Regions from separate parts of the Alkalihalobacillus phoenicis genome, predicted to be linked through region 1. Evidence: predicted binding sites of a transcription regulator. Region 1 holds the regulator's gene; each other region holds the start of a gene.

The links. Region 1 encodes LexA, which represses DNA repair genes until DNA is damaged. Its sites were predicted from a motif close to CGAACATATGTTCG; they were not measured.
Region 2: the regulator LexA is predicted to act here: its motif matches at 1,553-1,566, upstream of uvrB (excinuclease ABC subunit UvrB).
Region 3: the regulator LexA is predicted to act here: its motif matches at 3,150-3,163, upstream of AA0017_RS06330 (DNA polymerase IV).

The regions. Positions count from the first base shown of each region.
Region 1 covers NZ_CP154853.1:2,053,311-2,058,415, forward strand. Annotated here, with positions in the region: gene AA0017_RS09765 (recombinase family protein) at 1-481, opposite strand, end outside; gene AA0017_RS09770 (hypothetical protein) at 468-716, opposite strand; gene lexA (transcriptional repressor LexA) at 880-1,509, shown strand; gene AA0017_RS09780 (DUF6359 domain-containing protein) at 1,719-5,105, opposite strand, start outside.
Region 2 covers NZ_CP154853.1:81,293-86,397, forward strand. Annotated here, with positions in the region: gene AA0017_RS00340 (PDZ domain-containing protein) at 1-1,175, shown strand, start outside; gene AA0017_RS00345 (DUF2198 family protein) at 1,232-1,453, shown strand; gene uvrB (excinuclease ABC subunit UvrB) at 1,641-3,620, shown strand; gene uvrA (excinuclease ABC subunit UvrA) at 3,627-5,105, shown strand, end outside.
Region 3 covers NZ_CP154853.1:1,332,752-1,337,856, forward strand. Annotated here, with positions in the region: gene AA0017_RS06315 (M20/M25/M40 family metallo-hydrolase) at 1-576, shown strand, start outside; gene AA0017_RS06320 (hypothetical protein) at 876-1,085, opposite strand; gene AA0017_RS06325 (Na/Pi cotransporter family protein) at 1,454-3,082, shown strand; gene AA0017_RS06330 (DNA polymerase IV) at 3,195-4,436, shown strand; gene AA0017_RS06335 (hypothetical protein) at 4,518-5,105, shown strand, end outside.

The sequences.
Region 1 (5,105 bases):
GATGGTTTGAGAGGTTACGTTCAGGTTGATATCCTTTTTGAATAGCAGATTTCATACCTCGACTAATTTTTAAATTATGGAGTTTCCGCTGGTATTCTTCCACAATAGATACGATTTCTAGTACCATACTATCCGCCTCTGAAAGCTGTAACTCCCCTTGTTGCTGTAAGGTATACACTTTTGTTTGATGTTTCCCTAACTCATGTAAAATCGCCATTTTGGCATGGCCCCGGCCTAATCTCGTGTCATCTTGTACAAGAACTTTGGTAATGGTTTGACTTTTACAGTCCTCAAGCATTTGCAAAAGCTCGTCCCGCTCGATAGAATAACCACTCTCTATTTCCTCATAGATAGCAAAAATCGACCAATTCTGAGCTTTAGCCATTTCCACCAACTCTTTTTTCTGTCTTTCAAGAGAAGTTTGCTGGGTATCTTTTTTTGTACTGACTCGACAATAAATAATTACTTCATCTGTTAACATTCTCGCTCGCTTCCACCTTTTTATTATTAAAAGTTAGCTGATTATCTTGATCCATTCTTTCTTCAAATTCGAATTTAGATATAACTAACTCAATCTCATTTGCGTCCTCTTCATAAACAATTGTATCAAAACTATCTTTATCATTAGGTAATAATAGCGTAAATGACATAAATGCAAAAGTTATAACACCACATAAAAGGATAAATTTCTCTTGACCGCTTAGTTTTTTAATCATGTATATCTCCACCTTATCGATATAGAATGTATGTTCCCTTTAACTATAAACGAGAACATTCGTTTGTGTCAACAGTTTTTAGAACTTATGTTTGCATTACATATGTTCGCATGGTACAATTTAGTCATATAGGAAATATAAAGCGAGGTGACGAACGTTGACGATTACAAAACTATCAAAAAGACAGCAAGAAATCTTAGATTATATTAAAGTAGAAGTAAGAAAAAAAGGCTATCCACCTTCCGTTAGAGAAATTGGGGAAGCAGTTGGACTTGCTTCAAGCTCAACCGTCCACGGTCATCTTTCAAGACTGGAGAAAAAGGGCTATATTCGAAGAGACCCAACTAAACCTAGAGCGATTGAAATTTTAAACTTAGAGGATGATATCGTTGAAGTGGAACATCTAGAAAGAAAAGCTAATTACATTCCGATTATCGGAAAAGTAACAGCCGGCGTTCCCATTACCGCGATTGAAAATGTCGAAGGGTATCTGCCTTTACCTGAACATCTTGCAGCCAATGAACAGACATATGTTCTCGTCATTGAAGGAGACAGTATGATAGAAGCTGGAATTTTTAACGGTGATATGGTCATTGTTAAACAACAACAAACAGCTAATAATGGTGATATCATTGTCGCCATGACAGAGGATGAAGAAGCGACGGTTAAACGTTTCTTTAAAGAAAAAGACTATATTCGTTTACAACCTGAGAATTCAACAATGGACCCACTTTTGTTAAAACAAGTGACTATTTTAGGGAAAGTAATTGGAGTCTTTCGGACCATTCATTAATTTTTTAGAAGCTGCCTATTCGGTGGCTTTTTTTGTGACAAAAAAGCATATTGGCAAGTGTCTGGTTGAAATGACCGGATTTGCTCGTATTGCTGGATGTTAGTGCTTTTCTCAATAGTTACCGTCTTCATATATAGGCTATGAAATCAAAAAAAGATTACCCGCATTTTAAGAAACATTTCTTAAAGGGGTAATCTTTTTAAATCCTATTAAACTTTTAATCGTTTTCTTTGATACATCATGCCAGCAGCGATTAACATTAACACGGCTCCAATTAAAATCATTTGATAATTAGATGTTGCCGTATTAGGTAATACCTTTCCTTTCTCAACTTTGTCTTTACTGCTCTCAGCGCCGCCCTCTTTTCCTTCTCCTTTAACCCCTTCTTTTAACTCTTCTTTTAAATTATCATCTTCTTTTTGAGGTACATCTACCGTGTCCTCTGGAAGCTCTTCTTCTGTTGATTCAAGAACAGTAAAAAGACTAAAATGGTCGGTTGTTGCGGTCACTTTATTATCAGTACTATATGCTCCCCCAACAATCTCCCACTTATTTTTAGCTTCATTAAAATAATAGACTTGCAACTTATCTACATCGGAAACGGACTCGGTGTCAACATTAAAAATGAGTGTTATTGGCTTGTCAAACTTTGTGAGGAACTGCTCACCTTCTTGTAACTTTAATTCAAATACCGAACTAACCTTGTTATGAAAACGGTCAATTAATGAAAGAAAGAAATTTACTTCCTGTTGTCCACTAAAATTGGAAGTCGGAATCGCTACTGTTATTCCTCCTGTTACAACTTCTAATGTGACATTTTTTTCTTTTAAAATAGCCATTTGCTCGGCTGTTAAGTTTAAGGTAATAGACCCGTTAAAATCAGAAATTTGTATCGATAAAGTCGCGTTATCTGCTAAATTTCGGAGCAGATCAGTTGAGATCGTGATCTTCCCATTAACAATCGTTGCTTCAACAACCACATAGTCTAATTCACTTGGCTCTTCTGGATCCGTCCCTGGTTCTTCTGGTGTACCTGGCTCTTCTGGTAACGTACTAATTTCAGCAATTCGTCCTTCTGAGTAGTACGCGATTGGCTCAGAAAAAGTTTTCACAAAAGAAATAAATGCTTCTAAATCTTCAGGTCCTGTTACTAAGTTCTTTGCGTACTGACCCATTAATTTATACTTGTCTCCATTAGATTCGGCCATATAGTTGTTCGTTGTGACCGTATATGTTGCTTCTTCGTCTAATACTGAACCATCTGGTAAAAACATATTAACAACCTCTAATGTGTCTTTATCCCATGTATAACTAAAACCAGCAATACTAAAATCAGGTCCATAACTTGTAATTTGGGCATTTAATATTTCTCTTAATTCCGCTCCTGTCAGTTCAAATTTCACGAGAACATTATTAAAAGGTAAAATATTAAAGAGACGGTTAAATGTAATTTCTCCAGCTGGAAGGTGATCACGAATACCACCACCATTCATTAAAGCAAAGTCACTTTCCATTTCCCAAATCATACTATCCGCAATTAAATTTCCGAGTGGGGTATCGCCATCATTGGAATAATCACCGATCATATCAATGGCCGCGACACCCACTACTTCATTTAAGATCGGTGCGACTCGATTTTCATAGTCTGCTAGAATGGCCCCAACAGCTGGATCTGGTTCGATTTTACTTTGATCGACAAAAACGATTTCAGCCTCTTTTTCGACAATGTCTCCTGATTCCGGATCAATTAAAACATCTATTGCCGCAAAAGCTTTACCATAATCTAAAGCTTGAACGATTAACGTATCATCAACGATCGCATTGACGATTTGATGATTATGCCCTGCCAAAATAATATCGACCTCATCGTCAACATCGCGGGCTAAGTTTGCCGCTGGACCAACAGCCGTCTCACCTGATTGTGAGGCAGCCATATGAGCTAAGACGATAATCGCTCTAACTCCCTGCTCCCTCAGTTCGGCTACTGCTTCATTTACAGCCTCTACTTCATTCGTAAAATCAATATCTTTAATTCCATCCGGTATCACCATATTCAGGGTATCTGTCGTATTGACCCCAATAAAGGCAACCTGTTCACCTTGAACCTCTATTACTTCATAAGGTGGTAAAAAATGTTCCCCCGATTCTTTTTCAACACAGTTTGCACATACAAGTGGGAAATCCATGCCTGCGTAGCCTTCTGAACCTTTCCCTTCAGGATGGTCACCACCATGAACCATTCGTAATAATTCCTCTGTCCCTTCATCAAATTCATGATTTCCAACCGTACCAAAATCAAAACCTATTTCATTCATCATTTCGATGACCGGCTCATCTTGGAACAAGGCTGCTACCGGTGAACTTCCACCAATCATATCACCCGAGTGAATAATAAAGGTATTTTCATTCCGTTCTTCCCATTGTTTTAAATAAGCGGCCACATAATCAAAACGTCCAACTTGTAGCACATCGTCTCCAACCGTTACATTGTATGTTTGGTCAATTTTCCCATGCAAATCATTCATACCGAGCAATTGCATCGAGATAAGCTCTTCATCAGGAAGTTGTGGTTCGTTAAACGGCAAATAACCATTTGCTTCTGCTTCTTCACTGCTTGCAAAAAAGACACGTTTATCAACAGGAACCTCTTTCCAGTTTTCTGGTTCCACATAGGTCATCGTATCTGAGTGACCAACATAACGATGAAGACCATTCCCTGTTTCTCGGGCTCTAAATTCAAACGGTTGTTCTAATAATGGATTTTCTGGATTCCATATCCCTAATTCTGCTTCTTTTGCTTCACGAACAGTCGATTGGAATAATTCATAGTCCTCTTCATTACCAACTGGCCAAATAAAATAGGTAGTCGCATACCCTGCTCGAACCATCTCAAGGTTAATGTTTAAACCATCTGATTTACGAATAATTTGAGCAAGCAATCGACCATATTGATCCGTTGCTTCAGGTCCAACTTCAACGATGACTTCATCGCCCACACTTAATAACTCATGCATATATTCGGTTGCTTTATCACCATGGTATTTTTGATTTTCATCCAGTTCATTTCGAACGCTGTGATACGTTTCTGGCGTATCCATATTGAGAAAACGTACGGCTGTTGAACCTAAGACAGGACTAGCAAGATGAATCGTATCCCCATCTGTAATTCTTCCAACTGTCGATTCATATGTTCCTTCTGAACTAGGGGGTTCTGGTTGTAACTCGGCCAAAGTAAAATCTGAAGCTTTACGAGGTAGTACTTGATAAGTGTTAAATTGACTTAAGACCCCCGTCACCTCATACCAGTTCCCTTGTTCAATCGAATCAATTGCATTTGTTCCTTCCATCACACGAACCGTTGTCGCCTGGAAGTTTTCATCGATGAATGAAATATTATAGCCACCACCAGCAGGACTACTCGGAATATTTTGTACAAAACCATGTACCGTGACAAGCTGCCCTTCTAACGGTTCAGCGATCGCTGGATCATTTAACTCAGCTAATGTCACTTCTAGTGGTAAAGGTAATGGATTTCCTTCCGATATTTTTTCAACTCCGTCCGCTACAGGAACAACTTCTAATAAGCCATTATATTC
Region 2 (5,105 bases), 2.0 Mb from region 1:
TACTAAAAACGATTGGAATTGCCTTTGGTAGTTTTTTTAGTAATCCACTTTTGTATATTGGTTTAATCATTATTTTATTAGTAGCAAATGACAGAATATCAAAAGAGAGACAGTCCTTTCATACGAGAGTATATAGTCGAATGGCAGATTTTGTGCTTCCGTTTTGGCCGAGCATTTTAGCGGGACTTTTGATTTCGCTTGTGACAATCACACTTGGAATCATTGTAAACATACCCTTTTTAGTACTTATAGCTGGGCTGTATGTCCTTTTGGCGCTTACGACAAAAATTCGCTGGATTACCCCGGTGAATGTGTTAGCCTTAACGATTATTATTTTAGCTGTAGAGCCTTTAGTTAGTGGGCCAAGTAGTTTAACGGATATGTACGAAATGGTTTCAGGCGTGTCGATTGCATCTGTTTTTGCCCTACTTAGTCTACTATTATTTGTTGAAGGTTTTTTAATTTTAAGAAATGGTGGAAAATATACGTCCCCTCGGTTAGAGAAAAGTAAGCGTGGAAAATGGATTGGGATCCATAAGCAAAAGCGTCTTTGGATTGTACCGGTCGTTTTATTTATACCAAATGGACTTATACCTACGTTCGAGTTTTGGCCAGTGCTTACCGTGGGTGAAATGATGCTGCAACCTGTTATCGTTCCATTCTTATTTGGGCTGCAATATGTGATTAAGTCGGCATTGCCGGAATTGGCGATTAAATTAATTGGGAGAAGAACGCTCCTTTTAGCGACGGGAAGTATAATCTTTGTCGTTATTGGTTATTTTTTTCCGATTGTTGCCGTTATCGCAGCTGTTCTTTTGATGGTAACTCGTGAATGGCTGACTGCTTCTCTACAATCAAAGGAAGATAAACATTCAAAGTATTTTACGGAACTTAAAGAAGGTTGTCTTATTTTAGGTGTGTTACCAGGAAGCCCTGCTGAGAAAATGGACTTACAGATCGGAGAAACGATTTCAAAAGTGAATGGACGACCGATCCAAAATCAAGATCAGTTTTATAAAGCGTTGCAAGCCAACTCGGCCTTTTGTAAATTAGAGGTGCTTGATTATGCTGGAGAAGTACGTTTTGCACAAGGAGCTCTTTATGTTGGAGAGCATCATCAACTTGGCGTTTTGTTAGTTAAAACGGAACAAACTTTGCAGGATTCAGTCATTTGACCAATTTTTGCTCCTGTCGACTATAAATTCAAAAATAAAGGAGCTCGTTTTTTATAATGGAATGGGGTTTCGTTTTAATTGCTCCACTACTATTAATGGTCATTTTGACAAGAGTAAGTTTTAGTCTTGTTGGAGCGACCATTGTTACGTGGATGATTTTAATTTTTGCGATGAAGGTACACGAAATGCCGTGGTATCTTATATTGCTAAGTATCGTTTCATATATCGTTGGGTTATCGCTGTCACAAAAAGTGTTAAGAAAGAAGCCTGGAATGTAGAAGAGTCGCATAGTACGGCTCTTTTTCTTATTCCTTCACAAGGAATTCGTTTGAGCAAAGTAAAAAAGGGAAGAATAAAGAAAAGAGACAAATTATGTGACAACATATGTTCGTTAAAAGTAGGAACATGATTGAAAATTATGGTATACTGATAGTAAGAGCGTTTGTTCGTAAAGGAGGAGTTTCGTTGGATAATAAATTCGAATTAATATCCGCTTATCAACCTAACGGGGATCAACCTGAGGCGATAAAGACTATCGTGAACGGGATTAAAAATGGAGAGAAACATCAAACATTATTGGGAGCTACCGGAACGGGGAAAACATTCACGATGTCGAATGTTATTCAAGAAGTGAATAAACCGACCTTAGTGATGGCCCACAATAAAACGTTAGCGGGTCAACTTTATAGTGAGTTCAAAGAATTTTTTCCTAATAATGCAGTCGAATACTTTGTCAGTTATTATGATTATTATCAGCCAGAAGCGTATGTACCTTCCTCTGATACATACATTGAGAAAGATGCGAGTATTAATGATGAGATTGATAAACTACGTCACGCCGCAACAAGTGCATTATTAGAAAGAAATGACGTCATTATTATTGCCAGTGTCTCGTGTATTTACGGTTTAGGTTCTCCTGAGGAATATCGTGAAATGGTTGTTTCTTTACGAACAGGCCAAGAAATAGAACGAAATGAGTTATTGCGAAATTTAGTTGATATTCAATATAACCGAAATGATTTGAATTTCACTCGTGGGACGTTCCGTGTTCGTGGAGATGTGGTTGAAATTTTTCCAGCTTCTAGAGATGAACAATGCGTTCGTATCGAGTTTTTTGGCGATGAAATTGATCGGATCACCGAAGTCGATGCTCTAACAGGAGAAATCAAAGGCGACCGAGATCATATCGCTATTTTTCCAGCTTCTCACTTCGTTACCCGTGAAGAAAAATTAAAAAAAGCGATTGTTAATATCGAGAAAGAGCTGGAAGAACGTCTGAAAGTACTTCATGAGGAAGGAAAACTTTTAGAAGCACAACGAATAGAACAACGGACAAGATATGATATTGAAATGATGGCTGAAATGGGTTTTTGCTCAGGAATTGAGAATTATTCAAGACATTTAACCTTAAGAGAAGCAGGTGTCACACCTTATACATTGATCGACTTTTTCCCAGAAGATTTTTTAATCATTATGGATGAATCTCACGTATCGGTGCCACAAGTTCGTGGAATGTATAACGGGGACCGGGCTCGAAAAGAAGTACTCGTTAATCATGGTTTCCGTCTTCCGTCTGCCCTTGATAATCGTCCTTTAAAATTTGAGGAATTTGAAAAGAAAATGAATCAAGTTGTTTACGTTTCAGCGACTCCAGGTCCTTATGAAATGGAGCATACACCGAAAATGGTCGAGCAAATTATTCGTCCAACCGGATTATTGGATCCGATTATTGATGTGCGCCCAATTCAAGGGCAAATTGATGATTTAATTGGAGAAATTCGTTTACGAACGGAACGAAATGAACGGGTGCTTGTGACGACGTTGACGAAAAAGATGTCTGAGGATTTAACCGATTATTTGAAAGAGCTCGGAATAAAGGTCAATTATCTTCATTCAGAAGTGAAAACATTGGAACGAATTGAGATTATTCGTCAGCTCCGCCTTGGAACCTATGATGTTTTAATTGGAATTAATTTATTAAGAGAAGGTTTAGATATACCAGAAGTGTCACTAGTGGCGATTTTAGATGCAGATAAGGAAGGTTTTTTACGATCGGAACGTTCGTTAATTCAAACGATTGGCCGAGCAGCAAGAAATGCCGATGGTCGTGTTATTATGTATGCCGATAAGATTACTAACTCAATGAAAATTGCCCTTGATGAAACGAAACGAAGACGTACGATTCAAGAGGAATTTAATCAAAAGCATGGTATAACACCGGCAACGATTCAGAAGAAAATTCCAGACCTTATTAAAGCAACCCATGTAGCAGAAGATGAAGAGAGCTATAAAGACCATGCTCCAAAAATAAAATTAAGTAAAAAAGATAAAGAAAAAATGCTCGCAAACCTTGAAAAGGAAATGAAAGAAGCAGCGAAGTCGTTGCAGTTTGAGCGAGCGGCTGAATTACGGGATTTAATATTAGAATTGAAGGCGGAAGGGTGACATTCGATGGCATTAGAAAACATAGTGGTAAAAGGGGCACGTTCTCATAATTTAAAAAATATCGATGTGACGATTCCGCGCGATAAATTAGTCGTTTTGACAGGGTTGTCGGGTTCAGGAAAATCGTCGTTAGCGTTTGATACGATTTATGCCGAGGGGCAAAGGCGATATGTCGAATCCTTATCGGCCTATGCTAGGCAGTTTCTTGGGCAGATGGATAAGCCGGATGTTGATACGATTGAGGGGTTATCGCCTGCAATTTCTATTGATCAAAAAACAACGTCCAAAAATCCACGTTCAACGGTCGGTACAGTAACGGAAGTCTTTGATTATTTACGCTTATTATTTGCCCGGATTGGACACCCTGTTTGTCCTAAGCATGGGGTTGAGATATCTTCCCAAACGATTCAGCAAATGGTTGACCGTTTAAAAGAGTTTCCTGAGCGGACAAAGATGCAAATATTAGCTCCGCTTGTTTCAGGACGAAAAGGAACACATGTCAAAATTTTTGAAGATATTAAAAAGCAAGGTTATGTTCGCGTTCGAGTCAATGGAGAAATGCGTGAAGTCGCGGAGGACATTGAATTAGAAAAGAATAAAAAACATACGATTGAAGTCGTCATTGATCGGATTGTCATAAAAGAAGGAATTGAATCTCGATTAGCAGATTCACTAGAGACGGCTCTCGGTTTAGCTGATGGACGGGTTTTAGTCGATGTAATTGATGGGGAGGAATTGCTGTTTAGCCAGCATCATGCATGCCCAGAGTGTGGTTTTTCGATTCCAGAATTAGAACCGAGAATGTTTTCCTTTAACAGTCCGTTTGGAGCATGCCCAAAATGTGATGGACTTGGGGTAAAGTTGGAGGTCGATTTGGAACTCGTGCTCCCAGATCGTTCTCGTTCCTTAAATGAGAATGCAATTGCACCTTGGGAATCGATTAGTTCACAGTATTATCCACAACTACTAGCATCAGTTTGTGAGCATTATGGCATTGATATGGATACTCCGGTTAATGATTTACCTGAACATCAGCTAGATAAAATATTGTACGGTAGCGGCAAAGAAAAAATCTATTTCCGCTATGAAAATGAGTTTGGTCAAATACGCGAAAATCAGATTTTATTTGAAGGTGTTGTGAACAATGTTTCTAGACGTTATCATGATACGAGCTCTGATTATGTTCGTGAACAAATGGAAGGATACATGGCGGAAAAAGCTTGTCCTACATGTAAAGGGTATCGTTTAAAGAAAGAAATGTTAGCTGTTTTTGTTGGTGAGAAGCATATCGGTCAAGTTACTTCTCTATCTGTTAAGGACGCGTTACGGTTTTTTAAAGGTTTAGAGTTAAGTGATAAAGATCAGGCGATTGCAAGGTTAATTTTAAAAGAAATTGAGGACCGTTTAGGGTTTTTAAACAATGTCGGGCTTGATTATTTGTCATTAAGCCGTTCGGCCGGTTCCTTGTCTGGTGGAGAAGCTCAA
Region 3 (5,105 bases), 720 kb from region 1:
ATTAAGGCGGTTGTCCATGGGAAAACGGCACATGCAGGGGTTGCACCAGAAAAAGGAATTTCTGCCATTTCTGTTGCGGCAAAAGCGATATCTGCGATGCCTTTAGGACGAATTGATGCCGAAACAACAGCTAATATTGGACGTTTTGAAGGGGGAACACAAACGAATATTGTTTGTGATCATGTGGAAATTTTAGCAGAAGCTCGTTCATTAATAAATGAAAAACTTGATGAGCAAGTGGTTAAAATGAAAGCAGCTTTTGAAGAAACCGCGGCAAAAATGGGAACAACAGCGACTGTAGAAGTGATAATCATGTATCCAGGTTATAAGAGAGCAGATGGAGACGAAGTTGTCGAGGTCGCAAAAACGGCGATTCAAACAATTGGAAGAGAACCTAAGTTATTACATAGTGGTGGGGGAAGTGATGCCAATGTCATTGCTGGTATGGGAATCCCAACCGTTAATTTAGCCGTTGGTTATGAAGAAATTCATACAAAAAATGAACGAATGTCGATTACAGAGTTAAATAAGTTAGCTGAACTTGTTATAACAATTATCGGGCAAGTAGCAAAATAAGAAAAAGAGGTAAGGGCAAAACTATCTAAAAATGAGTTGGGTGACTAAAATGAAGGTCATCCAACTTTTTCTTATTGGAAATTCCTTATTTTATATTAAAAAAATAAGGAGGAGGTTCACAAGGGAGCGGTGAATTGAGCGCCATTCACTTTGATTCTAATAAATAGAACGAAAGCCGGTAACATTACCGGCTTTTCAGATCAGAGGAGGGTTATGTCCCGGCCTCTTTTTCTTGAGCGTAATTGCATCGGCATTATCTGAATCCATACCGGATTTTAGGTTACACTATAATTATTCACTTAATGATAAACAGTTAGGTTCAAATGGCTTGGGCCAAATTCTAAACATTCTAAGATAAACTCTTCGCTTTTACCAGTAAGAAGTGATAGGTCTGAAATGGTTATGGGATTGGATCCTGAATCATGGTGACTGTTTATGATCATTTTGACATGTTCATAAAAAACGGTGTAGGTGTCAGCTTGACCTGAGTCAATTAATTTCATTGGCATGATAACCCCTCCCAATTTCTTTAAAGAATTGTCTTATATATTTACACTAACTTACTTAAAGAGATCATGCAATTGATGATGAATAATTGAGAGATTTTTATTTTTATTTGACAAAACTTGTTAAGATTCTAAAAGAACCATTGTAAATAATGTAAAGATAATTAGTTTTATTATCACGAAATAAACCGACGATTTTGATTAGTCTGAAGTTAATTGCCAATTTTTAGGTTTGTTTTGTAAAGGTTTTGTAAAGATTTAATTCCTAATGTTAAAAGTATGTAAATGATAAATAGGCTCTGTTTACAGAGTGAAAAAAAGAGTTTATGCTTGTACACGGAATTAGAAAAAATCCTCTAGGAGTGGAACGAATGGTTGAAATTGATTTCCAAGAGACTTTATTTTATTTTCTTGGTGGTTTAGGTATTTTCCTATTTGGAATAAAATACATGGGAGATGGCTTAAAGAATGCTGCAGGCGATAGTTTAAGAGAAATATTAGATAAATGGACCTCTAATCCATTTATGGGTGTTTTAGCAGGTATTCTTGTTACAATTTTAATTCAATCTAGCTCAGGTACGACGGCGCTGACTGTAGGTTTAGTAAGTGCTGGTTTAATGACATTAAGACAAGCTATTGGTGTCATTATGGGGGCTAACGTTGGGACGACGGTAACAGCTTTTATCATTGGAATTGATGTAGGAGCGTATGCATTACCTATATTGTTTGTAGGTACCGCGTTACTATTTTTCTTTAAGAAGCCCATTTTAAATTATATTGGACAAGGATTCTTTGGCTTTGGTGCTCTATTTTATGGTTTAGAATTAATGGGTGGGGCCATGAAGCCTTTAAGTCAATTAGATTCCTTTTCACAATTAACTTTATCAATGAGTGATAATCCACTTCTTGGTGTTTTAGTTGGAACAGTGATGACGGTTATCATCCAAAGTTCTACAGCAACAATTGGTATTTTACAAGGTCTTTTTGCTGAAGGTGCGATGTCATTAGATGCAGCATTACCTGTATTACTAGGAGATAATTTAGGGACGACAGTAACGGCTGTGTTAGCAGCTATTGGAACTTCAATTGCCGCAAGACGTGCTGCACTTGTACATGTCGTTTTTAACTTAATTGGTGCGGTTATCTTCTTAATATTATTACATCCATTTACAAACTTAATCGCTTATTTCCAAAGTTCACTGAACTTAAATGCACAAATGACGATTGCTTTTGCTCACGGCTCATATAATATTATGAATACCATTATTCAACTGCCATTCGTAGGGGTACTGGCTTGGATTGTCACGAAGCTGATACCGGGTGAAGATAAAGTGATTGCATATAAACCGAATATTAGTCCGCTTTTATTGGAACAATCTCCTTCAATTGCTCTTGGTCAAGCAAGAGAAGAAGTGTTAAAAATGGGGAATTATGCAACTGAAGGATTAAATGAAGCGACAAACTATTTAAAAACAAAAGATAAAAAGTATGGCGAGCTTGTTATGCAGTATGAAGAAGCGATTAATACGTTCGACCACGCTGTAACTGACTATCTTGTTAGCATGTCAGGGCATACGATGTCTGAAGCCGATACAAAACTTCATACCGTGCTCGTTAACGCGGTGCGTGACATTGAACGAGTCGGTGATCATATGGAAAATGTTAAAGAGCTTGTTGATTATCAATTAGCGAATAAATTTGATTTATCGGACAGTGCTCTTGAAGAATTAGAAGTAATGATCGATTTAACCGTAACAACTTATAAAGAAGCATTAGAATCTTTAAAAACACTGGATAAGACACTTGCTGAAGATGTGTTAATAAAAGAAGACGAAATTGATAAGATGGAACGTAACTTAAGAAAGAAACATATTAAACGTTTAAATGAAGGCACTTGTACAGGTAGTGCAGGGATCGTGTTTGTTGATATCGTTAGTAATTTAGAACGAATTGGCGACCATTCGGTTAATATTGCTCAAGCTGTATTGGACGAAGATTAATTATAGTAGAGGAGTTCATTTGTTGGTGGAAACACTAATGAAATGAGCTTCTTTTTTTATTTGAATAAGAACAAACTTTCGTATAAAATGAAGCTGAAAGGAGGAGAGCAATATGTCAAAGTCACGGGTCATTTTTCATATTGATATGAATAGTTTTTATGCCTCGGTTGAAATGGCTTATAATCCGAAATTAAAAGGCAAACCGATAGCGATAGCTGGAAATGTCGAAAAAAGAAAAGGGATTATTGTCACGAGTAGCTATGAAGCCAGAGCGAAAGGCGTCAAAACGACGATGCCTGTATGGCAAGCAATGAAGCTATGTCCACATCTGATGCTCATTCCTCCGAATTTTTCAAGATATAAGGCTGCATCACAAGCTCTTTTTGATTTATTAAAAAGCTATACTCCTTTAGTGGAACCCGTTTCGATTGATGAAGGTTATGTTGATGCAACTTTTTATTTAAAAGAAGGTCATCCAGTTCAACTAGCGAAAGAAATCCAGCAACGACTGCTTGATGAGATGGATTTACCTTGTAGTATCGGGATTGCTCCGAATAAATTTTTAGCGAAAATGGCGAGTGATATGCAAAAACCTAAAGGCTTAACAATTTTACGAAAAAGAGATTTAAAAGACAAATTATGGCCGTTGGATATAAGTGAAATGCACGGGATCGGAAAACGAACCGTTGAAAAGTGGAAAAAACTTGAGATTCAGACGATTGGTGATTTAGCTAATGCCGATAAACAGTTATTGGAGCAACATTTTGGAGTCAATGGTTTGAGGTTACGTGAACGAGCAAAAGGAAACGATACTCGTGAAGTGGATCCTGATTCGATTTATGAATTTAAAAGCATCGGTCATTCTTCGACACTTTCGAATGATACGATTAATGAATTGAAAATAAAAAATGAACTAAAAAGACTTGCGGGTTTAGTGGAAAGGCGTTTAAAGAGGAAAAAAGTATGTGCATACGGAATACAAATTATGGTTCGATATGCAAATTGGAAAACGATCACAAAGAGTCATAAAGTAGAAAACCCGATTCAAGATGAACATGACCTTTACCAAGAAAGTTTATACTTATTTAATAAGGCATGGAAAGGGGATTATATTCGGCTACTTGGTATTAGTACCTATGATTTGATCGACCAAGAACACGCTTATAAACAGCTTGATTTATTTAATTATAAAGAGGATGAAAAAAAGCATAAATTATTAGAAACAGTAGGACAATTAAAAGAGAAATATGGCCATGCTGTTTTTCCACAAGCCAATGCCAAAAAAGTTGAAATAAAAGAAAATAATGAAACACTCCGAACGAGTTTTCAGCGTGATTTCCTTGATGAGCAATAATTCAAGAAATCACGTTTTTTGTTTAATGATTCTTAAAAAAAGCCGATATATAAAAGAGAGTGAATATCAGGAGCTGAACTTATGCAAATTAATGTCCAACTTTTACAAACGAATCAATCTACCGAAAAAACGGCCCAAATGAAACAAGGCGATAAATGGCCAATAACGATAAAAGAAAGCCTTAACGAGAAAGAAGCCATTGTTTCGATTAAAGGGAAAGAAATGAAAGCCTCTTTTCCTGGTGGAGTACCTAACCAATCGAGGGTATCGGTTGAAGTAGTTGATCATAAAGAGGGAATGCTCACACTAAAAGAGGTCAATCAGAATCAAACGAATAAAGGGAATTCGGTAGCAGATAATACCAACTCCCAAACGTTAAGTTTAGGAAGTCAAAAAGCGAGTCCAGAATTAAGAGCAGCAATCGAACTATTACATAAAAAAAATATTCCGATTACAAAAGAAACGCTCAAACAATTACATACCTTTTTTTCAGAAGGGTCCGATCAAAAAAACAGATTTGCTTCTTTAGAGGCATTAATACATAAAAAAATAGAACCGACCTTACACCAGTTACGTAGCGTCCATGAGGCCTTACACGGTCAGCCTTATAGTAAGGCACTAGAGCAATTAAATGTCCGAGGACTGGATTTACATAGACAGCCAGTACTG